DNA from 2 places in the Lysinibacillus sp. NPDC094403 genome. Region 2 is predicted to be linked to the other one. Evidence: riboswitches for the same ligand, from Rfam matches in the RefSeq annotation. Region 2 holds a riboswitch; the other holds the start of a gene.
The links. Region 2 has a riboswitch for cyclic di-AMP ahead of ACQKMV_RS20305 (TrkH family potassium uptake protein). Riboswitches for the same ligand answer to the same signal wherever they lie in the genome.
Positions count from the first base shown of each region.

Region 1: it holds a riboswitch for cyclic di-AMP, as region 2 does, so the genes downstream of both, ACQKMV_RS18945 (APC family permease) here and ACQKMV_RS20305 (TrkH family potassium uptake protein) in region 2, are expected to answer to the same signal.

Region 1 is NZ_JBNNTL010000016.1:5,768-14,702, reverse strand. It holds gene ACQKMV_RS18945 (APC family permease) at 146-1,969, opposite strand; cyclic di-AMP (ydaO/yuaA leader) riboswitch at 2,146-2,295, opposite strand; gene ACQKMV_RS18940 (Nramp family divalent metal transporter) at 2,939-4,204, shown strand; gene ACQKMV_RS18935 (ABC transporter permease) at 4,325-5,014, opposite strand; gene ACQKMV_RS18930 (ABC transporter ATP-binding protein) at 5,007-5,930, opposite strand; gene ACQKMV_RS18925 (sensor histidine kinase) at 6,069-7,004, opposite strand; gene ACQKMV_RS18920 (response regulator transcription factor) at 7,009-7,701, opposite strand; gene ACQKMV_RS18915 (amino acid permease) at 8,522-8,935, opposite strand, start outside.
Region 2 is NZ_JBNNTL010000019.1:15,271-39,717, reverse strand. It holds gene ACQKMV_RS20365 (BC_2427 family protein) at 601-2,223, shown strand; gene ACQKMV_RS20360 (CsxC family protein) at 2,365-3,153, shown strand; gene ACQKMV_RS20355 (hypothetical protein) at 3,455-3,739, shown strand; gene ACQKMV_RS20350 (hypothetical protein) at 3,994-4,773, shown strand; gene ACQKMV_RS20345 (hypothetical protein) at 4,781-4,861, shown strand; gene mtaB (tRNA (N(6)-L-threonylcarbamoyladenosine(37)-C(2))-methylthiotransferase MtaB) at 5,309-6,658, shown strand; gene deoC (deoxyribose-phosphate aldolase) at 6,864-7,535, shown strand; gene ACQKMV_RS20330 (DedA family protein) at 8,234-8,719, shown strand; gene ACQKMV_RS20325 (spore coat associated protein CotJA) at 9,037-9,264, shown strand; gene ACQKMV_RS20320 (spore coat protein CotJB) at 9,257-9,520, shown strand; gene ACQKMV_RS20315 (manganese catalase family protein) at 9,626-10,195, shown strand; gene ACQKMV_RS20310 (potassium channel family protein) at 10,253-10,909, opposite strand; gene ACQKMV_RS20305 (TrkH family potassium uptake protein) at 10,934-12,271, opposite strand; cyclic di-AMP (ydaO/yuaA leader) riboswitch at 12,404-12,545, opposite strand; gene rpsU (30S ribosomal protein S21) at 12,797-12,970, shown strand; gene ACQKMV_RS20295 (NfeD family protein) at 13,309-14,637, shown strand; gene floA (flotillin-like protein FloA) at 14,641-15,645, shown strand; gene ACQKMV_RS20285 (hypothetical protein) at 15,673-16,164, shown strand; gene ACQKMV_RS20280 (hypothetical protein) at 16,220-16,480, shown strand; gene ACQKMV_RS20275 (sporulation protein YqfD) at 16,470-17,588, shown strand; gene ACQKMV_RS20270 (PhoH family protein) at 17,591-18,547, shown strand; gene ACQKMV_RS20265 (HD family phosphohydrolase) at 19,033-21,153, shown strand; gene ybeY (rRNA maturation RNase YbeY) at 21,162-21,635, shown strand; gene ACQKMV_RS20255 (diacylglycerol kinase family protein) at 21,636-21,986, shown strand; gene ACQKMV_RS20250 (cytidine deaminase) at 22,098-22,511, shown strand; gene era (GTPase Era) at 22,498-23,415, shown strand; gene recO (DNA repair protein RecO) at 23,546-24,337, shown strand; gene ACQKMV_RS20235 (S-layer homology domain-containing protein) at 24,368-24,447, opposite strand, start outside.

The DNA of each region.
Region 1 (8,935 bases), on a different contig from region 2:
TCATTCGGTATGTGCTTATATCTCACACTGACTAAAGTCTGTTTTTTCGGAATTTACTATCATTTTAGTGAATTTTAATTGTAAACGTTCGTGTTTTACAATCAACGTACTGATTATATCAGACTATTTTCGAGCTTGCTAGTCATTATTTTAATAAATGGAAGGGCACTGTCATAATGACGACATTTTTGTGAAATAACAGCGATGCGCGAATTAATAGACTCGATTGATTGTGTAACATATGATGCCATCCTTTTTTCGGTAAAAACTGTGGGATGATCACTGTTACTTGATGGCCAGTTTTCGTACATTGATGTTCAACCTTATCAATAAATTTCATCAACGGTTGTGTAATGCTCCGATATGGCGAATAGTATGTTACAAGTCTTATATCTGGCTGCCAAGCTTTCCATTTCTCCTCAAACACTTTTGCTTCCGTTTGATCGAAAGCTACATAAAAGGCAATAATTTTATCAACGTTTAATGACTGCGCGTAATGCAATGTGTTTTCGACTACTTTCGTAATACCCGCGACAGGGACAATGAAGACATTACCCTCAACATTCGGTAATTTCTCATTATCTAATCTTAGTTGTTGACCAACTGTTTTGTAATGCTGCTTAATACGGTGAAATGTCCAAATAATAATTGGTAAAAAGATAAACACTGGCCATACTTGAGGTAATTTTGTCACAAAAAACATCATAGCTACAATAAATGAAATGACCGCTCCAATAGTATTAATTACAAATTTAGCAACCCAACCTTTTGGCTTTTCACGCAACCATTTTCGCATCATTCCAACTTGCGCTAAAGTAAACGGAATAAACACACCAACTGCATATAGTGGAATCAAATGCTCTGTTGTTCCACCAAATAAAAAGATTAAAACAATGGCAGCTAAACCAAGCATCAAAATGCCATTTGAATAACCAAGTCTATCCCCACGAACTTGGAATATTCTTGGGATAAAACCATCCTTCGATAAATTAACAGCTAGTAAAGGAAATGCTGAATAACCTGTATTCGCAGCAAGTACTAATATCATCGCTGTTGTTCCTTGCACTATATAATAAAAGAGATTACGACCTACACTTGCCTCCGCAATTTGTGAAACAACCGTTTCTTTCGAATTTGGAGCAACTCCATAAAAATATGCTAGGCTCACAATACCAATAAATAGCACTGCTAAAATACCACCCATAGCCAATAATGTTTTAGAAGCATTTTTGGGGGCTGGATCTCTAAAGTTAGGAATAGCATTTGAAATTGCTTCAACACCAGTCAAAGCTGAGCTTCCTGATGCAAATGCTTTTAATAATATAAATAAACTAATACCTGCAACCGGTGTACCAACCTTTGGATGCAACTCAGCAGGAACTTGCCCTGTTACTATGTTATAAGCCCCTACCCCGATTAATATCAGCATCACGATCACAAACAAATAAACTGGATACGCTAAAATGGATGCAGATTCTGTTACACCACGTAGGTTTAAAAGCGTTAAACATATAACAAAAAACACAGCGATTATCACATTATAGGGATGCAGACTTGGAAATGCCGAAGTAATGGCATCTGTTCCAGCCGATACACTTACCGCAACTGTTAAAATATAATCGACAAGCAACGATCCACCTGCGACTAGCCCCGCATTGACACCTAAATTTTCCCGAGAAACTACGTATGCTCCACCACCATGTGGATACGCATAAATAACCTGACGATACGAGAAAATAAGTGCCGTCAGTAATACAACTACCCCAGCAGCAATCGGTAGAGAATACCAAAAAGCAACAGTACTTACTGTCATGAGTACAATTAAAATTTGCTCAGGTCCATACGCTACTGATGACAAAGCATCGGACGATAGTATGGCAAGTGCTTTAGTTTTACTAAGCTTTTGTTCCCCCAATGCATCAGATCTCAATGGTTTACCTATAATAAAACGTTTTAATGAGGATTTCATTTACTACACCTTCTAGTTTCATAGAATGTGTTTCACATTTCTAAATCGATTACACTATAGCATAATTGGTTTTTGTGCCGTTCACCGGGGCTTTGTTTCATTAAATGAAGATAAAAAAATCTACAAGCCATCACTAAATAAGACTTGTAGACGCTCATTCGTCTGCCAAGCTCCACTTTTCTGCTCTTAACGCTTACGAGGTTAGCTGTCGGATTCGGGCCTGAGTAGCCCTACCCCTCAATAAATGAAGAGATTCACCCCAAGGATTATGTGTAATCCGTAAAAATTGGGTCCCCCGCGTCTAATTGCTTCAGCGATTTAGAAATTTGAAACTTTTATAATGATGTCATATTACGCCTGTAATTAAAAAAAGTAAAGATGAAGAAAACGGTTACAAAAAATTTTTTTCACTTGATTTTTTGAATATTTTTATGATGGCTCACTGCCTTAACGTGATGTTGATCTCCGTTCTGATCGAGCGCTTTCTCTGGAAGCCGTTTCACTTGCGATACAGGGTCTCATCTGTGACGCTGATTTCCAAGGTTCACTCAGCCCCACTTCAATTAATTTATATACTTGGCAAATGTCGCAACTTTGGTGATGAATCTTTATTTTTTAAGGAATAATGTTTTAATATGGGTAGGAAATATATGAATACCCGAATTGGAAATCAAAAAAAGCCACCTTATAAGTATATTCCTGCTTTTAAAATAGCTAAGTACATTAATCCTTGATCATTTTCAAAGAATCGAATTTTTTGCTATGATGCTTCAATACATTATGATACATAAACAAAATCAACGTTCATTAATGACAATTGATTTACTGTACTAAAAACATTTCGAATTAAGAAAAAAAATCGAGTAAACTTCTTCACATTTTCTTATTCTAGCTATAAAATAGGAATATATCATTTTCCTTTAGGAAACTTTATTTCACCTGCGATACTCTTTGAAATGAGGGAACAACATGGTTTACAAACGAATGACAAAACCGTCGGCTGAGGCGGTTTTAAATGGAGATATAAAGGGCTGGCGACGAATCTTACCGTTTCTTGGCCCAGCCTTCATCGCAGCAGTTGCCTATATTGATCCAGGCAACTTCGCAACAAATATTACAGCAGGTTCACAATATGGATATTTACTACTTTGGGTAATCGCCTTTTCCAATTTAATGGCGGTGTTAATTCAATCCTTATCGGCAAAGCTTGGTATTGCTACTGGTAAAAATTTACCCGAAGTAGCACGTGAACATTTTTCTAAAAAAACTTCTATTTTTTTATGGATTCAGGCTGAATTGGTCATTATCGCAACAGATCTTGCAGAATTTATCGGTGCTGCACTTGGACTGTACTTGTTATTCAATATTCCAATGTTGCCTGCAGCGCTTATTACAGCGGTCGGCTCATTTGCTATTCTAGAATTACAGCGTAGAGGCTTTAGAGCATTTGAGGCAGGTATTTCTGGCATGGTGCTTATTGTCGTATTAGCGTTTGCATTCCAAACATTTTTAGCACAACCAAATTGGGGTGAAGTAACGATAGGCATGTTCACACCACGCTTTGACGGAGTAGATTCTATTTTACTGGCAACAGGTATTTTAGGAGCAACCGTTATGCCACACGCCATTTACTTGCATTCTTCATTAACCCAAAGTCGTGTAGTTGGCCGAAATGATGCTGAAAAAAAACGTATATTCCGTTTTGAGTTTATTGATATTATTATCGCTATGATTGTCGCAGGCGCTATCAATATGAGTATGCTTGTTATTGCTGCAGCAGTTTTCCATACACAAGGCGTAGTAGTTGAAGATTTAGATATCGCTTATAACGGATTAAAAGCGGCGCTTGGTCCGATGGCGGCGGTATCCTTTGGTCTTGGCCTTCTCATTGCAGGTCTTGCTAGCTCTTCAGTTGGTACACTTGCAGGTGACGTTGTGATGCAAGGCTTTATTAGAAGAAAAATTCCGCTTTATTTACGTCGAGCTATTACAATGTTACCTCCTCTGATCATCATTGCATCCGGCGTTAATGCGACCTATGCGCTTGTCCTAAGCCAAGTTATTTTATCGTTTGGTATTGCATTTGCTCTTGTACCGCTTGTTATGTTTACAAGTAAGCGTGACATCATGGGAGACCTAGTCAACCATCGTATAACAACTATCTTAGGATGGATTGTCGTGGTGATTGTAGTTACTTTAAATCTTTATTTATTATGGCAAACGGTATTTGGTTAAAAAAATGCCAGACACAAAAACCTTAATTTGGTTTTGTGTCTGGCATTTAAGTTTTTAAAGCTCTTCCGACTGGATGCTTTCCAGAGAGCGTTTAGTCTGTGATGAGCTAATTTTTTATCCTTATATATCTATCTTCTCAATGTTTCTAAATGATAAATAGGCCACGCTTATACCGATAATAGCTAAAGTGATTGGTATGATAATAATATCATACAAGGTGAAGTTACCTGTATTTGATGATACGGCCGCTACAATTAAAATAGATGATATAATTGTTGCCGGAATGGAGTATTTTCTCATACCAAAATACAATGGTATTAATGCGATGCATGATGCTGCAACTGCATTCATTATAACAACTGGAATTCGTTGTATTATTAGAGAGCTCGTTAATGTATCTGAAACCAATTGGAAATTCTCACTAACAGCACAAAAAATCGCTGTTACAAAAGCAGTTGATATAATAATTGCACTAAAGGTGAAAAGAACAACAATGGCTAACTTTGAAGCAATTAATTTTTTCCTATTTATCGGATACATAAAAGCTACAGTGATCGTTTTATATTTGAATTCACCAATAATAAGCTTGGCGATTAACGCACTAGCAAAAATAATAAACACTGCTCTTACAGCTGAATCAATAATGCCTAATGCCATCTGATAATTGTCAAAGGTTAGGTCCCCTTCTATTTTAGTAATAAATAAAAGCATAAACATAATACCTAATATCACAAAATTTGCGAAAATAGCTCGTTTTATATATGAACCAATATGATATTTTTTCATTTCTAGACGCATTAAATTAAGCACTAGCTACACCTCCATTGATTAACTTCAAGAAATAATCCTCTAATGAGCTTGTTTTTTTGCTAATGCCCTCAATTTCAATATCATGCTCAATCAATGTTTTAGATAGCACCTTTTGTGAAGCTGTCGATTCATAAATTCGAATACAATTGTCATCCATTAGTTTGAAATTAGTAATATTTAATTTACTTTCTATAATAAAGGCAGCCTTTTTCCCATCATTGACAACCACTTCAATATAATCTGCTTGACTACGATTGACATCTTCCATTGTTACTTCCTTAATTAATCTTCCATCTTTAATAACCCCAACTGTATCTGCCAATTGTTCAATTTCACCCAAAATATGACTAGAGATAATAATCGTAATTCCATACTCTTTACAAAGCATCTTGAATAGTTCTCGAAGCTCTTTAATGCCAACTGGATCTAGTCCATTTATCGGCTCGTCTAAAATAAGTAATTCCGGCTTAGTAATAATTGCACGTGCAATACCCAACCGTTGTTTCATCCCTAGAGAAAAGTCTTTTACACGTTTCTTCTCAGTGTTTGTTAGTTTCACTAGATCTAGGGCATGGGCAATCTCTTTCTTGTCATAATAGCCCATATATTCACAATGTAATTCTAACGTTTCCTTTGCTGTTAAATCTTCATAGAAAATTGGATATTCAATAATCGTTCCCATTCTTTTCAGCACGTCGTATGAGCGGTCCATTAATTTTTCACCAAATATTTCGACATCTCCACTCGTTGGCTTCGTAAGGTTTGTTAGCATTTTCATGACTGTCGTTTTACCGGCACCATTAGGACCTAAAAAACCGTAAATCTCTCCTTTTTTCACATGCATAGTCACAGCAGAAACAACTTCTTTTCCCTCAAATACCTTTGTAAGCTGATTTGTTTTCACAATATATGTCATGTAGATCTCTCCCTTTAATTTAGCTACCTTTATTATAAAAAACGAAACTCTCTAATTTATTACTTGATTCTTACAAATTTCTTAAGGGCAGAAGAAAAGCCTGTAAAGCCATAAAATTTGCTCTACAAGCATGACTGCTCAGTATGTTATTCGTTTTAAAGAAACTGAAAAAATGGTCTTCTCATATGGGATACTGGAAAGCTGGATGGAACCCTCCATTAATTCTACAAGGCGTTTTGTAATAGTTAAGCCAAGGCCACTCCCTTGAAAGGATTTATTTCTGGAATCCTCAAGCGTATACATTCTTTCAAAAACATTATCAATATGATATTCGTCAATCCCCTTACCACGATCCCAGACATCAATAAAAATATTAGTATCATCATTTCTTACTGTGAGGCCAATGATGTTTCCCGCTGCCCCATAGGCAACAGCATTTGACAGTAAATTATTCAGAACCCTATCTAACGCTTCTTCATTGCCAAGTGCATACACGGACATCTCTGGTATTGCTATATCGATTTCTAGTCCCATAGACGTGACCATATCGTAAAATGATAAAATATTTTTGCGGCAAATTTCATTAACATTAATTTTCGTCATTGGATAATCTGTATCTCCTGCCTCCAATTTTGCCAGGTCAAAAAATGTATGGATTATTTTTAATACTTCCAATGATTTCGAATGAACGCCCTTGAGCAACCGGCGCTGCTCCTCTTCACTAAGTGATTGCTTCAGCTGTAGCATTTCCGTATAACCTAGTACAACTGTTAAAGGTGTTTTAAGATCATGTGAAATATTGGCCAACATTTTTTTCATAGAGCTTTCCATTTTCCGATGTGTCGCCGATACTCTTTGATTGTGATCTAACAACGCATTCATCGCAATAAGTAGTTGCTGTAATTCTTGATTTGCTGTCGGCACTAAAATCTTTTCGCTCGATTGTTCGTTAATGATTGCTTGCAGTTTTTGATGCATGTATTGAACGGAAGCGTTTTGTTGTTTTTTAACTCTCACCTGAAAAATAATAATGCCTACAAGTAACACAATCATCAGTAATAGAAATATAATCATCTGTTTATCCTTCAAATTTATAGCCGATTCCCCAAAGTGTTTTAATATATAGAGGATTGGATGGATCGTCTTCAATTTTTTCGCGTAATCTTCTTATATGTACATTAATAATATTTTCATCCCCATAGTAAGCATCATTCCAAATCAATTGGTAAATTTGTTGCTTTGTAAAAACTCGATTACGGTTTGTCACGAATAATTTTAAGATAGCAAATTCCTTTGATGTGAGCTTTACTTGCTGTCCATTCTTCTCAGCTGAAAAATTAACAAGGTCGATCGATAAGTTGTCTATCTCTACTATATCTTTCTTCTCCTCTACTTGACTGGAGTATTTCGTAGCTCTTCGAATTGCGGCTTTGACACGTGCTGAAAATTCCAGCATCGAGAATGGCTTGGCGATATAATCATCTGCGCCTAAACCTAATCCTAACGCTTTATCAACATCACTATCCTTGGCTGACATAATGATTATTGGAAGTGATGCTTGCTCTCGTATAATCTTTAAAACTTCTAATCCATTAAGCTTCGGTATCATAATATCCAAGATCACTAAATCAAAGGGATTGTTTAAACAATTTTGTAATGCCTCTTCTCCATTTACCGCAGAGGTGACAAGGAATCCCTCCATCGTTAAATAGTTTTCCACCATTTCACGAATGGCTTCGTCATCTTCTACTAGTAATATATTGTTTTGCACTTTCATGCACCTCTTCCTAATATAAAGCAGTCTATATATGACTTGGTCATTACTATGATCATCACCACAAAGAGGGGTTGATTTCCGTTCCAGCTGGACGCTTTTATCGCTGCCGCTTCGCTTTAGCACAGAGCAAAGCTTCCTGGGGAGCGTCCAGCCTCCACTCCAATCTACTTATATACATGGTATACGTTTCAACAAATGTCCTACCCAAAATTTGATGATGTGTTATTTATCTATCAGTTTACCATATTAAGGTTGTGCTCCAAAAGTGGGGGACGATTCGAGAAACTAAAGTCCCCTTTTTATTCTCTCCAGTAATTTTATCTGAAGACCCTAAAATACAGAATTTGTAACCCCCTGTATCAATTGGTCTATTTTAGTGATAATCAAAATTAAATTAGCAAGGGCTGGAGAAATGACTTTTAGAAGGAATTACGGTTTTTTTCTATTACATTTTGTATTATAGGGTTGTTATTGTTTTATGCTAGTTTATTAAGTAAGAACGGTATTTTTGGGATTTACTTTTATGTAGGTGCTCTACTCTGGATAATGAGTATTTTTTGGGGGATATCCGGAATTAAATCAAAACAACCAGGTATTTCTAAATTTTTAGGATTACTCATCATTTTGCTTATTCTTATACTCTACGGATCGCTGATTGCTATTATGGGGATACGAGGTTTTGGAGCTTAAAGCTTGGAACGTTCACCTATAGTGTTTTGATGATACGTCTGGGTTACAAATTCATCAATATTTTTTAACTTAAAAAAATTGTCCTGCGAGCATTTTCTATGGCTCACAGGACAGTTTAATTTTTTTATTGTTCTACTTTTAAATCACATTGCTCTAATGGAAGCATTTTTGTTTTATGCTTGATTTTATAGCCAAACCATAACAGTAAGAACAGTGGAATACCGATATATGAGACAAGAACTCCGTACCAATCTACTTTATCACCCATAAAGGCACTGTAGTTTTGTCCAATAACAACAATCATACAAACCGTAAAGGCGAATAGCGGACCGAATGGAAATAGCTTTGCTCTATACGGTAACAATTTCGGATCTAAGCCCTGTGCCTCGAACGCTCGACGGAAACGGTAATGACTAAATGCAATTCCTAGCCAGGCAATGAAGCCAGACATCCCAGAGGCATTTAGAAGCCACATATAGACCACACCATCACCAAAGAATGAAGCTAAAAATGCTAGGCAGCCTACAGCTAAAGTTGC
Region 2 (24,447 bases):
TCGATCGTAAATGCACTGTAGTTGCTATCAAAATAATCGAGTTGAAAAAAATAATGTAAAGATAAAATTTTAGTTTTTACTACGCAATCGTCTCTCAAACGCATTAGTATCTCAATTGCTACTGAGATTTTCGAAAGTACTCGGTGACAAAAGTAAAAATAATGCATAAAATGGATTGTAATTATAAGTGCAACACTTAGATCAAAATAAAAGTAGCTCATAATGATATCGTTTGAATTTTATTTGACAATATTTGAAAAAAGAGGTATTCATTTTAAGCTATACACATCCATCATATTTCGAGCAAAATAAAAGCAAAAGTGTTTAGCTGTTATCAGATATTAGAAAAGGAAAAGGAAATCGCTGTTTTTAAACAATCTATTCATCAAGGTAAGTGGAAGAAATAAGAATGAAAAACGGGTTACTTCTTGAGTTTTCCCCTGAAGAAAACGGATGTTGAACAAGTCTCTCTAGAAGAATTCATAAAATCTTATCATAAAAAATCGACCAAAATGACTTCTTGGCTGGAAAAATGCGTAAGAATTTTTACGGATTAACTGTTGCACTTTATTTGTCAAAACATTATTTGGGAGTGAACTAATGAAAACTCCATGGATTAATTATAGAGAGATGAAAGAAATAAGTTCCAAGCAAAAAGTTTTCGTCTATTGTAATAGCCTCCTTACTATAGAAAAAGAAAATGAAACTAGCCTTGCAGCGCATTTAGATCCCGATCGTGAGTTACTCATTACTTCTGAAGTTGATGCTGAGGATGAAATGAATGATCTCCTTGATATAGAAGAGGTGGATGAAACCAATTCTGTAGAGAAACAGGAACTTGTAGCGCATCTAGACTCCGCTTGTGGGCTACTTATCCCTTCTGAAATTGATGTTGAGGATGAAAAGAATAATCTCCTTGATATAGAAGAGGCGGATGAAACCAATTCTGTAGAGGAACAGGAACTTTCAGCGCACCTAGGTTCCGATTGTGAGCTACTGATCCCTTCTGAAATTGATGTTGAGGATGAAAAGAATAATCTCCTTGATATAAAAACGGCGGAAGAAACCAATTCTGTAGAGGAACAGGAACTTTCAGCGCACCTAGGTTCCGATTGTGAGCTACTGATCCCTTCTGAAATTGATGTTGAGAATGAAAAGAATAATCTCCTTGATATAAAAACGGCGGAAGAAACCAATTCTGTAGAGAAACAGGAACTTGCAGTGCATCTAGGTTCCGATTGTGAGCTACTGATCCCTTCTGAAATTGATGTTGAGGATGAAATGAATGACCTCCTTAATATAAAAGAGGTAGAAGGAACCAATCTTGTGGAAGATCAAGATTTTGCATCTCAACTAGACTCTAATCTTGAATTTTTAAGTCCTTCTGAATCTAACGGGGAGGATGAAATTATGAGTCCTATTGATACAGAAGTGTTGGGAAAAAACAATCCTGCGGGTCATGATAGTGCATCTACTGGGTCAGTGCAAGGAAAAGTATGTTCTATAACAAAAAAAATTCTAATTTCTACTCACGTGGAAATTGATGATTTTCTTCATGCTCCTATCTGTGGTGAGAGTGTTAAAAATACATTTGATTTTCTTGATCTAGACAATCATCTTACTCCTCAATTTGAAACCAAACTATTTAGTACTACAATGGATTATCCTGAACAGCCTGATTGTCGGCTGGTTCATTCAAAAATTAATGAAATTGTATTTTTAATGAAAACTCATACTTATGATCAACATAATCAGAAGAGTTATCCATCTAAATCAGTTGGAATGCCCTTACATAACACACAATCATTTAAACAAGGAAAAACAAATAATCACTCTTACAGTTCAGATGACTTTATGCACATTAGAGTTCCGGTTGTAGTAGGTGAATATAAAATAGAAATATGCCTTGAAGAGAATATAGTATTTGAAAAAGGAATTGTGGGAATTAAAGATATCTCGAATGAGGTAGTATTGACCAATTGTAAATTCGTTCCTAATCAGTTTTCTCAATCATTAGGTAATGGGACATGTTCAGCATTGAAGGGGAATTTATATATTGAAGGTTATATTCATCAGGGAATTGAATATACTGCATCTCACACTCGGAATGTACCTGAACAGAATGGGTCATTAATTCATGTAAATCAAATGTGTCAAAACATAGTATTAGAATTAATCATTCAAATGCTACAAGTACAGAAAATTCGAGTGCCAAGGATCTAGAGGATACTTGAAGCTTATCTTTCTGCTCAAAAAACTCTTTTTTTTAAAAAACTAGTGTATATGTCCATGTTTAGATTAAATCGCTACATATTCTAGCGATATGAGAGATGTCTCATAAAAACAATGAAAAGAGGTTTTTTTTTGAGTGAACAATTGGAAAGTAAATTAGATAGTCATGTTAATCATTGCGAGCCTTGCCCAGTAAAATCAACTGAACAATTACCATTAACTAGTGCTACTACTCCAGTAATCGCTACACCGCTTACAACTCCAACTATTAAAGTTCCAGTTGTACTAGCAGAACCAACACTTCAAATAGTTGTGGAGTCAGATATTACCCTTACCCCTGCAGCAACTGAAATCAAAAGAGTGAAAAAAAATGTATTCCTAAATCAAGTTAAATTAGTACCCGTTAGCTTTTTACGTATTGATGGCACTGACTTTTTTAGGGTAACAAGAGCTAAATTATTTGTAGCGGGACATATGCGCAAAAATATAGAATATGCTTCATCAGCATGTAATGGGGCACTTCGAGATAGAATTGCTGATGTTCAATTTTCTGGTTTTACAGACCTTACTTTCCCACAAACACCAGGAGGCCCTACTCCAATCTTAGGAATTTCTGAGTTTGCCGAAGCGAACTTCCTTAATGAAAAAACGCAAATGGATGCTCGATTGGATAAAGCGTTCTTCCAAAATCTTGTTAAATATAATGAACAACCATTTGGTGAGTTAGTAGCTGCAAACTTCTTTGAACTTGATTTTTCACCAACCATGGTAGCACCAGAAAGTACTTTCAGCACAATACGTGAAAAAATCGTGCTAGAGCTTACTGTAAAAGTACTGCAAGTTCAACAAATCCGCCTTGGCGCAGGTACTAATGTAATAACTCCTAATCTTTTAGGGCTTACTCCTCCTATGTGTCCTTAATAACCCTAGTTTTTAGAGGAGTAGAACAAGAAAAAAAGGCAGTTTACTGCAAAAAAATGTAATCGAAAAAATAAACATGTAATATTTATTGCACTTATAAAAATCCAATATTTATTGCACTTATAAAAATCCAATATTTGAGTAAGGCTGGGACAAAATCCATCTCTAAACTAAAAAGCCGGTGAAATTTTACGATCAGTAAAATTTCACCGGCTTTAAATTTTTTTTCATAAAAAAAATAAGGACCACTTCTGATAAAATTAAGTCACCACAACAAAATTATACAGAAAGAAGGATCCTTATGTTTAAAGATTATAACATGAATCAATTAGTTTTGCCTTTAGATTTAGAAGTGAAGCTACAAAAGAATGATATTGCCTTCCATGTCCACTGTTTAGTCGAAAGTATCCCGCCCGAAGCTTTTCAGGTTCAAAGTTCACCTGATTTCATCAAAGCAAAAAATGTTCTATTCAAAATAGCTATGGATATTAAAGAAGGTGTACTGACAGTAACAAGTACATTAAGAGCTGTATTCGAAGGGGCTTATAACAAGACTGTAGGGTGTTTAGGTAGTAAGGAGAGTTAAATCATCATATATAGAAAAAACTCCTTATAAAGAACGTCCAGTACCTTTCTATAACTGGATAGAGGAAATGGATAGTCGTTTAACTATATGTGATAAATCAAATATCGAGAATTGGGTAGAATGGTAGATGTGAGAAATAATGTTATAGAAAAACACACTGCCTTTGTTATATTTTTACATTCTTTGGTAGAATATTAGATAACTAGTATATAATAGTAAGATATTGTGTTTTTTTTAAATATAGGGGGAGAATAATGAAAAAATTATTTATTGTGTTACTAGCAGCATTTGTAATAGCGGTAGTAAATCCAACAAAATCAGAAGCAAAAGTAATGTATGATGGAGCAGAAGTTGTAAAAGGGCAAACCGGAAAAATGACCTTTAAAAAAGATATCAAGGTATACAAGAAAAATCCAGATGGTACATTTGATTCGCTGATGGTTAAGCGTAATAATTTCTTTAAAACGTATGATATTGAGAAATATGATGGAAAAACATTCTATCAAATGGGGCAATATCGGGTACAAGCAACGGATTTGGTAGTTTTCAAAGAAGTACCAATCGATATTCGTGCATCTTTCTATAACAATCCGGCATTTGTCATGATTAATCATCTTGGTGTTGAAAATCCTGGATATCCATATTCCTACATCAAATATGGTGAGTATTTAAAAGTTGGAAAACGTGAAGAGGTTTGCACTCCATCATTATTATTAGTTTCTATTGAGAAGGGCAAATTATATCGCCATTATTGTGCAGGAGATATTGAAGGAGGGCCTGTAATTAATACCGGTATTCTTGATAGCACTGATATTCGAATTTTTGAAAAGATAACAAGAAATGAAGGTTCGTATATATTAACAGAAGATACAGAGCTATACAATGGTCCAGTAATAACAAGATACTATGGAAAAGAGTTGAAGGGAACTGTCTTTTATTCACCAGGAATCGAGATTAACGGTTATTTGATGGTGGGAGATCCGAATTTTGGTTTTATTCCAGCAAATCTACTAAAGCCAGTCGGAGATAAGTGATAGACTTTTGCGGAATCTAATTTTCAGTGATTGGTTTGCTTTCTATGACACATTACATTTCAACTTATTTACTGTCTTTTTGGTATAGTACTTCTTGTGCCTGGAATAATAGGTGCCGTAAAAAATATTTTTTCACCAAGCTCTACATAAGTAAAGACTATAATAAATGGCGTCTAGTAATAAATAGGAATGCTTTAATTAACTAATTTATAAATGACCACTCCATGAAGGGTGGTTATTGTTATTTATATAATAGAAGGAATGCAACTATTATTATAGGTGCATTAAGAGTTTGTATTTGTGTATAGTTAGTAGTGACAACTTCGAATGCTGTTGGTTTTTATGCAATAGAGAAGTGTGCATTAAGATGAATAACTTTGATAAGAAAAACAAACAAATGTGATTAATTTACTGTTTTTAAGATATGCAATAAAATGAGCATAGCTAAAAAACTAGGCTCAATACATTTATTTGTGCTATTATAAGACACGTTAATAATTTATTGTAGTGTACTCTTGAAAGGATGATATATATTATGAGTAACGAGCGACCAAAAATCGTGAGTTTCCATACTCTAGGTTGTAAAGTAAATCATTATGAAACAGAAGCAATTTGGCAGCTATTTAAAGAAGAGGGCTATGAACGTACAGAGTTTGATCGTCAAGCAGACGTTTATGTCATTAATACATGTACAGTAACAAATACAGGGGATAAAAAATCACGTCAAGTTATCCGTCGAGCTATTCGTCAAAACCCAGACGCTGTCATTTGTGTTACTGGATGTTACGCTCAAACATCTCCAGCAGAAATTATGGCGATTCCTGGTGTTGACATTGTAGTAGGAACACAGGATCGTACAAAATTACTTGGCTACATAGACCAATATCTTACTGAACGCCAACCTATTAATGCTGTACGCAACATTATGAAAAATCGTGTCTATGAGGAACTAGATGTGCCTGCATTTACAGATCGTACACGTGCATCTTTAAAAATACAAGAAGGCTGTAATAACTTCTGTACGTTTTGTATTATTCCATGGGCTCGCGGATTAATGCGTTCTCGAGACCCTCAAGAAGTATTAAACCAAGCACAACAACTAGTGGATGCGGGGTATCTTGAAATTGTCCTAACTGGTATTCATACAGGTGGCTATGGACAAGACTTAAAAGATTACAACCTAGCACAATTACTACGCGATTTAGAGGTGAATGTGAAAGGCTTAAAACGTCTTCGTATTTCTTCGATTGAGGCGAGTCAATTAACAGATGAAGTGATTGAAGTACTACGTGAATCAAATATCGTTGTCAACCACTTACACATTCCAATCCAATCTGGCTCTGATACAGTTTTAAAACGTATGCGTCGTAAGTACACAATGGAGTTCTTCGGTGAACGCTTAACTAAATTACATGAAGCTTTACCAGACTTGGCTGTTACTTCTGACGTAATCGTAGGTTTCCCAGGAGAAACTGAGGAAGAGTTCATGGAAACGTATAATTTTATTCGTGATCATAAGTTTTCTGAATTACACGTATTCCCGTTCTCTCCACGTACAGGTACACCAGCTGCGCGTATGGAGGACCAAATTGACGAGGACATTAAAAATGAACGTGTTCACCGTCTAATTGCGTTAAATGACCAATTAGCGAAGGAATACGCTTCTCGCTTTGAAGATCAAGTACTAGAAGTAATTCCTGAAGAATTCGTGCATGATGGAAGCGATGAGGAAGGGCTTTTAACGGGTTATACAGATAATTACTTAAAAGTAGTCTTTGCAGGTTCTGAAAACCTAATCGGTCAACTTGTAAAGGTGAAAATTACCCAAGCTGGATATCCTCATTCTAAAGGACAATTTGTTCGTGTATTAGAAACTGTAAAATAAAATAGAGTACCTATGAATAGAAACACCGTTCAAACAAGCTTTGGACGGTGTTTTACTATATTTTTGTTTATAGATATCACGTATTTGTCTTCTAAGTACACTTATTGAATTCACCTAACTAGAAAGAAATTAGACGGCAACGTTAAAAAATGTTATGATTTCAAGAGGTACGTACAACTTGTTGATAGAGGAGAGTTTAATAAAAATGGAACAAAATTTCGCTCGTATGATTGATCACACATTATTAAAGGCTGAAGCAACAAAAGAACAAATCGAAAAACTGTGTGCAGAGGCAAAACAATTTAACTTTGCTTCTGTTTGTGTAAATCCAACTTGGGTAGAATATAGCAGTGAGCTTTTACAAGGCTCAGAGGTTTTAGTTTGCACTGTAATTGGCTTCCCTTTAGGTGCTAACACTCCAGCTGTTAAAGCATTCGAGGCGAAAGATGCGATTGCTAACGGTGCTAAAGAGGTAGACATGGTTATAAATATTGGTGCGTTAAAGGATAAAAACTATGACCTTGTGCAAGCAGATATTGCTGCAGTTGTTGAAGCAGCAAAAGGCAATGCACTTGTAAAAGTAATTATTGAATCTTGCCTTCTAACTGACGAAGAAAAAATAAAAGCATGCGAGCTAGCAGTGGTAGCAGGTGCTGATTATGTGAAAACATCAACTGGTTTTTCTACTGGAGGCGCAACTGCAGAAGATATTGCGTTAATGCGTAAAACTGTAGGTCCAGATTTAGGTGTAAAAGCCTCTGGCGGTGTACGAAGCTTAGAGGATATGAAAAAAATGATCGAAGCTGGAGCAACTCGTATTGGAGCAAGCTCTGGTGTAGCTATTATGAACGGATTAATTGCAGATTCTAATTATTAATGGAATTCTTATAGTAAATGTTACGGGGCGGTTCGTTATGGACTAGCCCCATTTTCATGTAGAATTTGATAATGCCTTTTAATTACTTTCGGCGAGTGTCTAATAATGGAAAATATTCATTCAATTCATCAACATGTTCTCTTAAAAACTAATTTTCAACTCAAATAATCAAATTTTTAAGACCTCTTTACACTTGAAATCTCACAACAATAAAATTTAAGCTAGTTGTTAAATTTCCTATTATTTAGTGATGATTTATATCGATTATTTAACCAATCGATTTATTGTATTTGTTCATCCACAATACACCTCTTTTTAACTTATAGTAGATGATGTATTATGAAGAGTAATTGCAAAAATGTATAGAGAGGAATATTATAATTTTTATGGTTCTATCATTAAGTTTTTTATAGATGAAAAAATCTTGGCTATTGGACTAATTTATTTTTTCTTTATAAGAACATTGTATAGATACGAACCGAATTCTTACATAACTTAGTAACATCGATAACATAGGTTATCATAAGATTGAATGCGTTGAATTAACAGGCTAATCCTCTGTTAAATACTATTATTTAATCGACTGCCTCTACGTTTAAATGTTCATTATAGGTATTAATTCTTAAGGAAAAAATGGAGGAATATATGCTGTCTAATGATAAATGTAACGAATTGTATTAAAAAAGGAGAAACTATCCGTGGAATTCATAAGTAGTTTTATAAGTCAATATGGATATCTTGCTATATTTTTACTCTTATCTTTAGGGATAATAGGCTTACCTATTCCCGATGAGATTTTGATGACGTTTGTGGGATTTATGTGTCATGAGGGGCATTTAAACTATCTATTGAGTATTTTCTTAAGCTTTCTTGGCTCGTCTACTGGCATGATCATTAGCTATGCAATAGGAAATAAATTAGGGAAGCCTTTAATATTAAAGTATGGAAAATGGATCGGTCTCAATAATAAACGGTTTACTAAAGTTGAACGTTGGTTTCATCGTTTTGGACCATGGACGATTATTATAGGATACTACGTTCCAGGTATTAGACATGTAACAAGTTACATGTCTGGAATAACCCAAATGAAATTAAGAACTTATCTAGCTTTCGCTTGTTTTGGAGCTTTGACATGGGTAATTATATTTATTTCTATTGGATACTTTGTTGGTGTAACTATATAAAGATACGGTCAATATACTAAAATGCATGAATAAAAAGTACAGCTCGCGTTTTTCGAAATGCGAGCTACTTTATGTGGTTGTGCAAACTTAATTCGTCTGAGTGTAGTGTACTTTGAGCAAAACATTAACAGTTTCTAACATCTTTTTCTTAGGACAGAACAAGTGTCGAATGTTACTTTCATATCAAGTGCTATGCAAGGGAAGTTTTACATCTCATTCTGTGACTTCTTCCAGATCATAACACTAGTCGTCTGAATAATAATTTAATCTACCTCATATACTCCACTGATGTAATTGATTACAGAAGGGAGGATACAATGTTTAAGCAATATAAATATTGGAAGCCTTATATTAGCCCATTCGATCCATGTCCACCTATAAGAGTTAAAAGTTTTTCTACACCGCCTCAATTATATATGGGTTTTCAACCGCCTGGGCTACCACAATATCAAACCCCTAGAGAAGCTCTCAGATCTGGTACGTTATGGCCTCAATTATTTAGCCCCTATCCAAATCCCCGAGAAGGAGGGATGAAGAGTGAGTAAAGAGATGCCACCCGAATTTTATAAGCTACTTGAAGAAATACAAGCCATTGATTTTGTAATAGTGGAATTAAATCTTTATTTAGATACTCATCCTCACGATTATGATGCCATTCAACAATTTAATGAAAACACTGAAATAAGCATGCGACTTAAGGTTGAATTTGAGCAAAAATTTGGTCCACTTATGAATTTTGGGAGAAGTTATTCAAATTATCCTTTTAATTGGGTGGATACACCTTGGCCATGGCAAGTCTAATTTCTTTCAGCTAGGTTTAGACGTTCTTTGTGCGAGCACAAAGCCGATTCCGGACGCAATTATAGCGAGCCTAAATTGATTATGAGTACCTAGGAGGAATTATTTTTGTGGTATTACGAAAAGAAACTCCAGTATCCAGTAAGGGTGAGTACATGTAACCCTATGCTAGCTAAGTATTTAATTGAGCAGTATGGTGGTGCAGATGGAGAATTAGCAGCAGCACTTCGATATATGAATCAGCGCTATACTATTCCTGATAAAGTAGTTGGATTGTTAACAGATATAGCAACAGAGGAATTTTCTCATTTGGAAATGATTGCCACGATGATTTATAAGCTTACGAAGGATGCCACTCCAGAGATGCTAAAGGAAGCAGGTCTTGGAGAACACTACGCTAATCATGACAGGGCATTATTTTATCAGAATGCAGCTGGATCACCGTTTACGGCAACATATATTCAGGCTAAAGGGGATCCGATTGCTGATTTATATGAGGATATTGCCGCTGAAGAAAAAGCGCGAGCGACATATCAGTGGATTATTGATTTATCTGATGACACTGATCTGAATGATAGCTTGAAATTTTTACGTGAACGAGAAATCGTCCATTCTCTACGTTTTAGAGAAGCTGTAGAGATTTTAAAAGATGATCGGGATAGCAAGAAGATCTTTTAAAAGAGGTGAATAGGCTGCGTCAAGAGAAAACTCCTTTTGACACAGCCTATTTGACTATTATTCAATATTTGAAAATAAAGCAAGATCCTTCCGGTGACCAATCATTACTAATAAATCTTCCTCTTCAATAATCTGCTCAGGGGAGGGAGAAATGATAATGTCCCCTTCTCGAACAATGGCAATGACACTTACATTATACTTCGCACGAAGGTCTAAATCTCGAAGATTTTGTCTAGCCATCTTTGAAGGAATCATAATTTCTTCTATACTGTATTCTTTTGATAATTCAATATAGTTTAACATATTAGGTGAGAGAAGCTGATTGGCAACTCGCTCTCCCATATCTCTTTCAGGATAGATAATCCAATCAGCTCCTACTTTATCTAAAACTTGCCCGTGTCTTTTTCCAAGAGCCTTTGCAATCACCTTTTTGATTCCAAGTTCTTTTAATAATGATACGGTTAAAATGCTCGATTGCATATCATTGCCTATTGCCACGATGACATAATCGAAATTGCCTATTCCTAAAGAGGTAAGAGCTTTTTCTTCTGTCGTATCAGCGACTACTGCATGTGTCACATATAGTTCAGCATCTTCGACTCTTTCCTCATTAATGTCGATTCCTAAAACTTCCTGCCCAGCTTCATGTAATCTGCGAGCTATACTTGTTCCAAATCTACCTAGGCCAATTACAGCATATTGTTTGATAGCCATTGCACTCCACTCTCCTTTATGTGATTACCCAATCATAATATTTCCCTTAGGATGACGGAATGCCTCAGATTTCCGTCGTTTTGTTATGGCAAAAGCAATTGTTAATGGACCTAATCTACCAGCAAACATTGTCAATATGATGACTAGTCGACCACCAGGTGATAGCTCAGGAGTTAATCCCATAGAAAGTCCTACTGTACCAAACGCAGAGGTTGCCTCAAATAAATACATCATAAAACTATGTCCTTGCTCAGTAATACTTAAGACAAACGTGACGAGTATAACAATCATCATTCCACACATTGTGACTGTTAAAGCCTTTAAAATTGTTTCGTTAACTATTCTACGTCTAAAGAGAACAACATCTTCTTTTCCTCTAATTTGTGACCACATCGTAGCAACTAAAAGCGCGAAGGTTGTTATTTTTATTCCCCCAGCTGTGGAACCGGAACCTGCTCCAATGAACATCAGCAAGATGATTAAAAATAGTGTTGATTGTGCTAGGTCTCCTATAGGAAGAGTATTTGAACCAGCAGTTCTTGGAGTAACAGCTTGGTATAATGAACCAAGAATTTTGCCCCATTCAGACAAAGGTCCAAGTGTTTTACTATTTCCATATTCAAATAAGAAAATTAAAAGCGTCGAGCCAACTGTTAAAATAAGCGTTGTGGTTAATACAATTTTTGAATGCACGGAAAGGCGTTTTGTTTCCCGATATTCATATAGTTCATTGATGACGATAAACCCTAAGCCACCAATTGTAATAAGAGCACAAATAGTTAAAACGATAAACGGGTCGTCTACATATTTGGTCAACCCATTAAAGCCTCCCATTAAATCAAATCCAGCGTTATTAAAATTCGAGATGGAATGAAAGAAGCCAAAATATATAGCTTTACTTACAGGCATATCGAACGAAAAACGAATAGATAAAATTAAACCACCTATTAATTCAATTAGTGCAGTAAATAGTAGTATCCTTCTAACCAGTCTAACAAGACCAGCCATTGTAATATTATTGAAGGCTTCTTTTAATAAAAGTCTTTCTTTTAAGGAAATTTTTTTTCCTAATAGTAAAAAGAATAGTGTTGCAAACGTCATAAAGCCTAATCCACCAATTTGGATAAGAAATAAAATAACTAATTCTCCAAATATAGAAAATGTATCACCAGTATCTACAACAATCAGTCCTGTTACGCACGTTGCAGAAGTAGCGGTAAATAAGGCGTCTAAAAAAGAAAGTCCCTCACCATTCTCCGTTGCAATAGGAAGAGTTAACAAAAACGTTCCAATTAGGATAATAGTAGCAAAGCCCAAAACAAGTATTTTAGGAGGATTTAATTTATTTTTCACTGTTTTCATCGTATTCTCCTCAATGTTTGGATAAAGATTTTTAAATCACTTATAAAATGTTAAATTGACATAATAAAAAGACCAACTGTTTTTGTATGTTTCAAGGCATAAAAATAAACATACTCATAAGTGGTCTAATATGACCTCCTTCGCTTGAGCCGACGAAGTTAGCTGACGGGTAGAATGGCGAAAGAGTTTCTCATTCCTTCTGCAATGCAGAATTAACCCCAAAATACTGGGTCCTCCGTTCTCATAAATGATTGAGATTTGGCTACTATATAATTGAATGTGATAATTCTACGCCCATATTCTATTTTTTGTAAACCCTAAATTTTTAGGTAACAATACTATTGTTTATTGTGGACAAAATGTAAGCCGAAAATTCCTAAAGAAATAAAACCAAAAATTCTCGATATTAATTCGTACACTTTCTATTGACCATTTTTAGACAATACGTTATAATTCTTTAGTACACAGCAGATGGTTAATAGCCTATTTGTGTATTGACGTGTGTTCGGAGGGAGGGAAAGAGAGATGTCAAAAACTGTCGTTCGCAAAAACGAATCGCTTGAAGATGCTCTTCGCCGCTTCAAACGTACTGTATCAAAAAGTGGTACAATTCAAGAAGTTAGAAAGCGCGAGTTCTACGAAAAACCTAGCGTAAAACGTAAAAAGAAATCAGAAGCTGCACGTAAACGTAAGTGGTAATTTAATTTCCCATTAAAAATCCCTACGTTCATAACACGCAATTGTATGATTCACTGAGCAGACAAAAATATACCTGAAATTAATCACATTTCGATTAATTTCAGGTATTTTACATTAAGCTCAAATTTACGTACATATTGAGAAGCCGAATGTGATCCTTGTGATTCATTCGGCTTTTATGTTTACATAGCTGTTTAGATTGTACAAGTTAAATACGGTTAATAAAGCCCACAAATTAAATATTCACTGTATAATAAAATTATTAAGAGATTTGTGAAACTTTTTGCATAGTCAGTCGTATATACAGTAGAGAAGCATGTTAGAAGGGAGGGAAAAAGATGCGGAGACGGAGAATCCTCAGTTATTTATTAGTTATTTGGGTGACATTTTTGTTAGCGTTTCCATTAACGTCGGCTTTTGCAAGTAGCAAGGTCTACCACATACCTATTCATAATGAAGTAGAACGAGGACTTCACGCATTTTTAGATCGAGCTTTTAAAGAGGCGGAAGAAAACGATGCAGAGGCGATTATTTTAGACATTCATACGCCTGGCGGTTTCGTGAATGCAGCAGGTGATATTGCTATGCTTATGGATGCAACGGATATACCTAAGATTGCGTATATTAACAAAGACGCGCATTCTGCAGGTGCCTTTTTAGCCTTACATGCGGATAAAATCTATATGGTGCCAAATGGAACGATCGGGGCGGCTGCAGTTATTGACTCAGCAGGAAATGCGGCAGACTTAAAGGCTCATAGTGCATGGGTTGCTCAAATGGAAGCAGCTGCAGAAACAAAAAAACGCAAACCAATATATGCAAGAGCAATGGCTGATGCATCTGTTGATTTACCAAAATTTCGAGCAGGAAAAGGGAATTTATTAACTTTATCTGCTTCGGAGGCAGAAAAAGTTGGTTATTCTGAAGGGACGGTTTCGAATTTCCAAGATCTCTTAGAAGAAACGCAATTAAAAGGCAGTGACATCGTTTCAGTAGAGCCTACTTTTGCTGAAAAACTTGCTCGTTTTATTACGAATCCGATTATAGTTCCGATTTTATTGTCGATTGCAAGTTTGGGACTTGTAGTTGAGCTTTATTCACCAGGTTTTGGTGTTCCAGGTATAATGGGATTGTCAGCACTTGGATTATTTTTCTTCGGTCATATGGTAGCGGGCTTTGCAGGTTATGAAACATTACTTTTATTTATTGTAGGCTTAGCGCTTGTAGTTGCGGAATTTTTTGTCCCCGGAGGTATTGTTGGTATTTTGGGTGGTGTGCTAATTTTACTAAGTCTAATACTGGCAGGTGCAAACATGATGCAAATGATTATAGCAATTTTCATTGCGCTTGTTGTAGCGATAATAGGAATGGTGATCCTGATGAAATTTTTCGGTAAAAAATTGCATGTTTTAAACAAGCTAGTCTTGATGGATGCGACAACGACGGAAGAGGGCTATGTATCTAACGTGAATCGCACAGAACTGCTTGGGAAAGTGGGTACAACGATTACACCGCTTCGTCCAGCAGGTACAATGCTATTTGGTAATGAACGCATTGACGTAGTATCGGAAGGTGGCTATGTTGACGCTGAGAAACATGTAGAAGTTATTAAAGTAGAGGGCTCACGTATTGTTGTGAGACAAACAGAAAAAGAGATGGAGGAATAGCAAATGGGATTTGATTTAGCTTTAATTGGTCCAATTGTAGGGCTAGTCTTATTATTCATTGTTGTAGCGGTATTCTTTACCTTTGTACCAGTGGCGCTGTGGATTTCTGCACTTGCAGCAGGTGTCCGAGTTAGTATTTTCACATTAATCGGTATGCGTTTACGTCGTGTAATCCCATCACGAATTGTGAACCCATTAATTAAAGCACATAAAGCAGGGTTACCTGTGACGATTAATCAACTAGAAAGTCACTATTTAGCAGGTGGTAATGTTGACCGTGTAGTAAATGCGCTAATCGCGGCTCACCGTGCAAATATCGAGTTAACATTTGAACGTTGTGCAGCCATTGATCTAGCAGGTCGTGACGTATTAGAAGCGGTACAAATGTCTGTTAATCCTAAAGTAATCGAAACACCATTTATTGCAGGTGTTGCTATGAACGGGATTGAAGTAAAAGCGAAGGCACGTATTACTGTGCGTGCAAACATCGAGCGTTTAGTCGGTGGTGCTGGTGAAGAAACGGTTATTGCTCGTGTAGGTGAGGGGATCGTTTCTACAATTGGTAGTGCCTCTAGTCATACGACAGTTCTAGAAAATCCTGATATGATTTCTCAAACTGTATTAGCAAAGGGCTTAGATTCTGGGACAGCATTTGAAATCTTATCGATCGATATTGCAGACGTTGATATAGGCAAAAACATCGGTGCTGAATTACAAATTGAACAAGCGCAGGCAGATAAAAACATTGCCCAAGCGAAAGCTGAGGAACGTCGTGCAATGGCTGTAGCGAACGAGCAAGAAATGATTGCACGTGTACAAGAGATGAAGGCAAAAGTAGTGGAAGCTGAAGCTGAAGTACCACAGGCGATGGCAGAAGCTTTACGTTCGGGTAATCTTGGTATTATGGATTACATGAACTACCGTAATATTCAAGCTGATACAGCAATGCGAGACTCCATTTCAAAAGTAAGCTCAGATAAGTCTGATACAAATGAACCTAACGCATAAAAAAACGGAAAGGAGCGGTACTAATAAATGGAACAATTAATTATATTAGCGATAATTGCCATAGTCAGCTCTATTTTCGGGAAATCAAAAAATAAGAAAGAACAAAAACCAATGCCACCTTTTAATAAGGATTCACATGTTGAGCCTCCTGTCATAGAAAAAGAAGAGATGACTCCAAAGCAACGTCCTACTTCTAAACCGCAAAGCTTTGAGGATTTTGCACGTGAATTTTTAGGTGAATGGAAAAATGAACAGCCTAAAGTTGAAGAGCCGAAAAAAATTGTCGAAGAAACAATAAATGAGAAAGCGCCAAGCTATGTAGCACCACCGTTAATCCCAACTGAGAAAGTGAGCCGTACTTCGAATCGAGGAAGTATAGGTCGTTTGGCAGCTGAGAAAAAAAACGTGGTAGGAGCTGAATCACAATCGGCTTTTCAATTACCAAAATCAAAAAAATCATTAATGCAGGCTATTGTAATGGCAGAGGTTTTAGGTCCTCCAAAAGCAAAAAGAAAATAACTAGCATGTCCTCCTTTTTCGAAGCATATATTGCCGAAGAAGGAGGCATTTTTTTATGAGAAAACTATTTCAATTAACGCCGCTACTTGAATTATTACAATATGAAACATTAAAAATTATTGGTCCATATCGTTTTCTACATGCCGATGCTTCGTCATGCTCTTTTATCTATGCAGGCTATCATATTACTGTGCGTGGAAAATCAGTGGAAATAAATGCGCTTAAAGAAGAAATGCTTCATCTTTCTGTAGAGGGTTTACAAGAGCTTCATATGAAAATGACAAAGGATATGGGTGTGAGCGATAATGTGGAATAATCGGCCAATTATCATACGTATAAAGCGCCACGAAAATGTTCATCCTTTTATTCAAGCATTGCATGCACAACATGTACCATTAAAACATGTTGTCTTTCGTGAGCAAGAGGTTGCCTTTGAAACAACTATGCACTATCTACCGAAAATTCGTCGCGTACGTAGGCGTTATCGACTTAAAATGGATGTCTATTATGCTGATGAGCTTCACGTTTTTCGAGCACAGCTTTGGACTTTGCTTGGTTTAGCGTTAATGATATTAATACCATTGCTATGTGCACAGATTATTTGGCGTGTCGATATTGAAGCGGCTTCTCCAGAGTTAGAGGAACGTCTAGGAAAGACCTTTCAAGATACATTTCAATTAGAAACGCCCATGTCTAAAAAAGCACTACCCTCAGATGCTGTCATTCGTCAGAAGCTATTAGAAGAGCATCGAGATCTTTCATGGGTGCATATTGAAAAGCAGGGCGGACGTGTAATTTTACGACCTCAGGAGTCTCCGAAACAAACTAAACAAACAAATGAAAAATTAGCATCGCATTTAGTAGCAACAAAAAGTGGTGTTATTACTCACTTTAATATTCAAAATGGTGAACGGAAAATTTCAGTGAATGATACTGCTTACGAAGGTGATGTTCTCGTAAGTGGTGTAATTGAAAGTGGTGAAAATCAAGTCTTTGTTGGTGCAAAGGGAGAGGTCTACGCTGATTATTGGCTTGAATGTTCATTTAAAATTCCAACAAAGCTAACGATGGAAACGCTACAACAGAAGCAGTGGCGTGTATTAGTGAAAGGCATTCATAAAGAAAAAGAAAAAGTTGACTATGTACAAAAGAAAGATTTACCTATTTGGCTCGATCCGTATGTTTCGATTGTTGAGGAGCAGAACACTAAAAAAATACAAGTAGAGCTTGATGAGTCCAAAATAGATTCATTACTCATACCATTGCTTCATGAAAAGGTACTACGTTCATTACCTGCGAAAACGGTTATTAAAAAAGAAAACCTTTTACAGGTAAAGTGGGGGAATGGTACAGTTGAAGGGAAAGTTCTATTTTTAGTCAATGAAAACATTGCCAGTCCAATACAAGGCCTACAAGGAGAATGATTATGTCAGAACATTTAACTGTATTACAAGTGGATAATCCAAACGAAGCGGTCATGCTACTCGGAATTTCAGATGCAAATATGAAGTTAATTGAAGAGGCTCTACAAGTCCACATTATTACACGTGGTGAACAGATTCAGCTTGCTGGTGAAGAGGATTCAAAGGAACAAGCGACATTCCTTTTACAAGCTCTTTTAAAGGTCATTCGTAAAGGAATTAATATTGATCAGCGTGATGTTGCAACAGCTATTGAAATGACACAAAAAGGAACAATTGAATATTTTGCAGAACTTTATGATGAAGAAATAGCACGCACGACGAAAGGAAAGTCTATTCGTGCAAAAACAATCGGTCAACGAGAATACATACAAGCAATCCGTCATAAAGACGTTGTTTTTGGTATCGGACCAGCCGGTACTGGGAAAACGTATTTAGCGGTAGTCATGGCAACACAGGCGCTAAAAAACGGGCACGTTAAGCGTATTATTTTAACACGCCCTGCAGTAGAGGCAGGCGAGTCTCTAGGCTTTCTTCCGGGGGATTTGAAGGAAAAGGTAGATCCATATCTACGCCCTCTTTATGACGCTCTAAATGATATTTACGGGGCAGAACAAACGCAAAGACTTATTGAACGAGGCACGATAGAAATTGCACCTTTAGCGTATATGCGCGGCCGTACATTAGATGATGCCTTTGTTATTTTAGACGAAGCCCAAAATACGACACATCAGCAAATGAAGATGTTTTTAACACGACTAGGCTTTGGCTCAAAAATGGTCATTACTGGCGACAAAACACAAATGGATCTACCGAAAAATACAGAATCTGGATTAATAGTTGCGGAACGTACACTAAAGTATGTAAAATCTATACATTTCCAAATTTTAGAACAAGGTGATGTAGTACGTCACCCAATAGTAGCAAAAATCATCCAAGCCTACGAAGAACAGCAACTTTAATATGACCGCTATGCGGTCATATTAAAGTCTGCACCGAAAGTGGAGTGAAACGGAACGTCAGGTGCAACGGGTTTAATAAGTCTGCACCGAAAGCGAAGCGAAACAGAACGTCAGGTGCAACGGGTTTAAAAAGTCTGCACCGAAAGCGAAGTGAAACAGAACGTCAGGTGCAACGGGTTTAAAAGTCTGCACCGAAAGCGAAGCGTCAGGTGCAACGGGTTTAAAAGTCTGCACCGAAAGCGAAGTGTCAGGTGCAACGGGTTTAAAAGGTCTGCACCGAAAGTGGAGCGTCAGGTGCAACAGGGTTCAAAAGGTAACAAAGTAACGAGATATACAAAACTTCACAAACATGAAAATGGTTGTAAAATGGAAAAATTTGTGACAGCTATACAATTTGTATAGCTGTTTTTTTGCTTTCTTATACATTTTTCGGGAAAAATGTTTTTTGAATTGGTATGATAGTAGGTAGATAGAGGAGGTGCCAGATGGAAAAACAATTAAAAAAATTTACAGAACTTATTGGCTTCCGCTACTTTTTAATTGTCGTTCTCATCTTAACAGGAGCCCTACAATTTGCTTTAATGTATGGCAATGTTAAAGGTGTTACATATGATTTTAAACCGTTACAACTAGCGCCTGAAACAGTACGATCTACTAAAACGATAGAAGATACTTATAAAACGCAACAGGAACGAGAAAAAGCAGCAAACGCGGTTGCACCAGTTTATCATTTTTCTGAGGATGTTGCTAAACAGCGAGCTGCGATTGTAACGTCTTTATTTGACTATGTTCTTGACGTAAAGGCGGATGTTGAGAGTAACAAAGAACCTGTTCCGATTGCCGATCAAGTGGCGCAGCTCCGCAAAAAATTTGAATCTATAGATTCAGAGCAAATGCCAATTATCTTTACCGATTCACAGCTAGAAGGATTGTTAGTACAAAGTGAAGCAGATTTAAAAAGAACAAGTACTCAATTATCAAAACTCGTGCAGGAATATTTACAAAAATCCATTCGACCAGAAAATGTGTTTGCGGATCAAAATGCTTTTGAAACAAAAATTCGTGGACAACGAGGCTATCCAGATAAAATATTTAATACAGTAGTATTAATTGGTCGAACGAGTATTATCGAAAATGAAACGATAAACGAGGAACAAACGAAAATTCGAAAGCAACAAGCGAAGGATTCGGTTGAACCAACTCGAATTCTTCAAGGTCAAATCATTGTACAAGAAGGTCAAATCATTGATAATGAGGCGTTCCGTCAATTAGAGCTTCTAGGTATGGTGAGTAATAAGGCATCGATGAAACCGATTGCAGGGCTGATTATTTTAATACTTCTGGAAATGATGTTCATGTTTGTTTTATTTGAACGTTGGGATGCTGATGAGCACAAGAAACGTAATGCCTTGCTGGTTACAGTAATTGTTTATAGTTTATCCATCCTGCTCATGAAATTTATTAGCCTAGTCTCAGGTGGCTTCGATGTTACTGTTGCCTTCCTTTTCCCAACAGCTTTGGCAACAATGCTTGTACGGCTATTAGCAGATGATCGTGCTGCGATTCTTATTACTGTTATGACAGCGGCATCTGCGGGTGTTATTTTTCAAGAGGGTTATTCGTCTGTCATGCAGATGGAAATTACACTGTATATAATTTTTGGAGGCTTTGCGAGCATATTCTTTTTGGGTAGTGTGGAAAAGCGTTCGCATATTCTACATGCTGTAGGTGTCATAGGGTTAGTAAATATGTCGTTTATCGCATTTTATTTATTGATGACACAATCTTCCTACGGTTTGTCAGAGTTGTCGTTTTACTTTATCGCGGCAATGATATCGGCACTTTTATCAGGGGCTCTTACAATGGGGCTCTTACCATTCTTTGAATCAGCATTTAGTTTATTGTCGTCGTTGCGTTTAATTGAATTATCGAACCCAAACCATCCATTGTTAAAAAAATTACTAGTGGAGGCTCCAGGGACATATCATCATAGTGTGATGGTGGCAAACTTAGCAGAGGCAGCGTGTGAGGAAATTGGAGCAGATGGATTACTGGCTCGAGTAGGATGCTATTATCATGATATCGGCAAAACGAAGCGTCCTGCCTTTTTCATCGAGAATCAAATGTCTGGTATTAACCCACATGATTCATTGCCTCCAGAAAAAAGCGCGGAAATTATTATCGCGCATACAACCGACGGGGCTGAAATGCTAAAACGTTATAAGATGCCACAGGAAATTATCGATATTGCCTTGCAGCATCACGGATCTAGTCTGTTAAAATTCTTCTACTTTAAAGCGAAGGAAGAAGGAAAATGTTTAGATGATACAATGTACAGATATCCAGGTCCGAAACCACAAACGAAGGAAGCAGCAGTTATTAGCGTTGCAGATAGCGTTGAAGCAGCGGTTCGATCGATGAAGGAACCGAATGCAGAGAAAATTCAAAAGCTGGTACGAGCAATTATTGATGATCGAGTACAAGACAATCAGTTTGATGAATGCGATATTTCAATAAAAGAGTTAAAATGTATAGAGCGAGTACTTTGTGAAACGTTGAATGGAATTTTCCACTCACGAATAGAATATCCAAAGGCAGATAAGTAGGAGGATCTATGATTTTAACAATTGATTTTACAGATGAAACAAATGAAGTGGCTGCTGAGCACATGGAGCTCGTTGCAAAGCTTTTACAGCATGCTGCGAAACTAGAGAATATTGAGCCGGAAACAGAAGTGTCAGTGACGTTTGTTACAAATGAAGCGATTCAAGAAATAAACCGAGAATATCGTGATAAGGATCAACCGACAGATGTTATCTCGTTTGCCCTGGAGGAATTAGGTGAGGGAGAAATGGAAGTAACATTTGAAGGAATGCCTCGTATCTTAGGAGATATTATTATTTCAACGGATCGTACTAAAGAACAAGCAGAGGAATATGGGCATACATTTGAGCGAGAATTAGGCTTTTTAGCGGTCCACGGTTTCTTGCATCTACTTGGCTATGATCATATGGTGCCAGAAGATGAAAAGGTGATGTTCGGTAAGCAGGATGAGATTTTACAATCTTTCGGCTTAGGACGAGAATAAATGAATTTTCGCAAATTTGTACGCTCTTTTGGGTATGCCTTTAAAGGTATCATTACAGCCTGTACTGAGCAAAATTTTATATTTCACTTGCTAAGTGCGGGAATAGTTATGATTGCTGGCTATTTTACGGATTTATCACGTATGGAATGGTATATTGTGTTGCTATTAATAGCGCTAATGTTTGCACTTGAAATGATTAATACTGCAATTGAACGAGTAGTAGATTTAGCTTCACCTAATATCCATCCACTTGCTAAGCAGGCTAAAGATCTTGCAGCCGCCGCAGTACTTGTATTTGCGATATTCAGTGCTATAATCGGATTACTCATCTTTATACCGAAATGGTTTTGATATTACAAAAAATTATTAATCGGTCATGAAGTAGTAGCAGTTGTGCTGAAGAAGAATAATGATTTAATCAATTACGCTGAGGCAAAATTGATTATGTAGAGGAGAACATTGATGACAATTGATATGCATGCATTACTAGAGGAATCAAAAAAAGCGCGTGAAAAGGCTTATGTACCTTATTCTAAATTTAAAGTTGGCGCGGCGATTTTAACGAAAAATGGAGAGGTTATTCATGGCTGTAATGTTGAAAATGCTGGCTATAGTATGACCAATTGTGCTGAGCGTACAGCGTTTTTCAAAGCCGTGTCAGAAGGTATTTATGATTTTGAGGCGATTGCTATTGTTGCTGATACGGATGGACCATGTGCGCCATGCGGAGCTTGTCGTCAAGTGATGATGGAATTTTGCAAACCATCAATGCCTGTTTATTTAACAAACTTAAAAGGTGATGTCACGGTAACGTCTGTAGGCGAATTACTACCGTTTGCATTTACAACGGAGGATTTAGAGAATGCTGGAAAATAACAATGGCTACAAGTCAGGTTTTATCTCGATAATCGGTAGACCAAATGTAGGGAAATCAACATTTTTAAACCGTGTCATTGGTCAAAAAATCGCGATTATGAGTGATAAACCACAAACAACACGAAATAAAGTACAAGGTGTACTGACAACAAATGATAGCCAAATGATTTTCATAGATACACCAGGAATCCACAAGCCGAAGCATAAGCTAGGGGATTTTATGCTAAAGGTTTCGAAAAATACATTGCGTGAAGTGGATGTTATTATGTTCATGGTAAATGCAGAGCAGAAACTTGGGAAGGGTGACGAATTCATCCTTGAAATGCTGGCAGGTAACCCAACGCCTGTCTTCCTAGTGATAAATAAAATCGATCAAATCCATCCTGATGAATTAATAGGGATTATTGAAAGCTACAAAGAGCGATATGACTTTGCAGAAATAGTACCGATTTCTGCATTACAAGGGAATAATGTAGAAAATTTATTAACAACACTAGCGAAATATTTACCAGAGGGTCCACAATATTACCCAGCAGATCAAGTAACGGATCATCCTGAGCGTTTTATTATTTCAGAGTTAATTCGTGAAAAAGTGTTACATTTAACGCGTGAAGAAATACCTCATTCGATTGCTGTTGTTATTGATAAAATTCGCCGTGATGAAGAAAATGAAGATAAAATTCGTGTAGCAGCAACGATTATCGTGGAAAGGGATTCTCAAAAAGGGATTGTCATTGGTAAACGTGGAGCGCTATTAAAAGAAGTAGGGATACGTGCAAGAAAAGATATTGAAATGCTTCTTGGTTCAAAAGTGTATTTAGAGCTTTGGGTAAAGGTACAAAAGGATTGGCGAAATAAATCAACACATTTACGTGACTTCGGTTTCCGTGATGATGAATATTAATAGGTAATGCTGTTATGTTACGAAACGACTTCACATCATAACCATGTATCTCTGTAGTTTTAAATGGAGCTGTCCAAAGTTTTTGGAGAGCTCTATTTTCATGCAAAGCTAGTAGAAAGGAGGAGGACTAGTGCTTTATAAATGGGAAGGGATTGTTCTAAAGGTACGTGCCTATGGAGAATCAAATAAAATCGTGACATTACTAACAAGAGAAGCGGGGAAGGTTGCTACGATGGCTCGAGGTGCCAAAAAGCCTTCCAGTAGATTGGCCTCTGTGACACAGCCATTCACGTATGGCATGTTTATGGTACAACATCATACTGGTATGGGGACATTGCAACAAGGTGAGCATCTTAATTCAATGCGCCATATTCGTGAAGATATAATGGCAACGGCATATGCAAGTTATATAATGGAACTTGTCGAGCGTGTAGTAGAAGAGGGAAAAGCTGAGCCACTTGCATTTGATGTGCTTCTTCAAGCATTACAAGCAATTGAGGAAGGTTACGACCCAGAGGCTATTACATTGTTCGTAGAATGGAAAATGCTACCCTATACAGGTGTGCAGCCTATATTACATGCTTGTGCTGCTTGTGGTTCAGTAGACGGTGAGTTTGCATTTTCTTTTGCTCAGGGAGGTTTTTTGTGTCATCGTTGTTATCAGCATGATCCTTATATCATTCGATTAACACCGACCCAACTTAAGCTTATCCGAATGTTTTATACAGTACCGATTGATCAGATTGGTAAATTAGAATTGAAAAAGGAAACAAAGTATTTTATAAAAAAAATTATTACAACAATTTACGAGGAACAAACAGGAATTCGTTTTAAGACTAAAAAATTTATCGAACAGCTTGAGAGAACGCCTGAATTTCAGTTAAGAAGTACTGATCAAGAAAAAACGCCAGAAGACCATTAATTGATCTTCTGGCATTTTATTTTTCACTTACTACATTTCATTAAATTCTTCTGGATCATCCATGAATTCATAGTAAGTAGCCCATTTACCACCGATTTTTAGAATTTCAA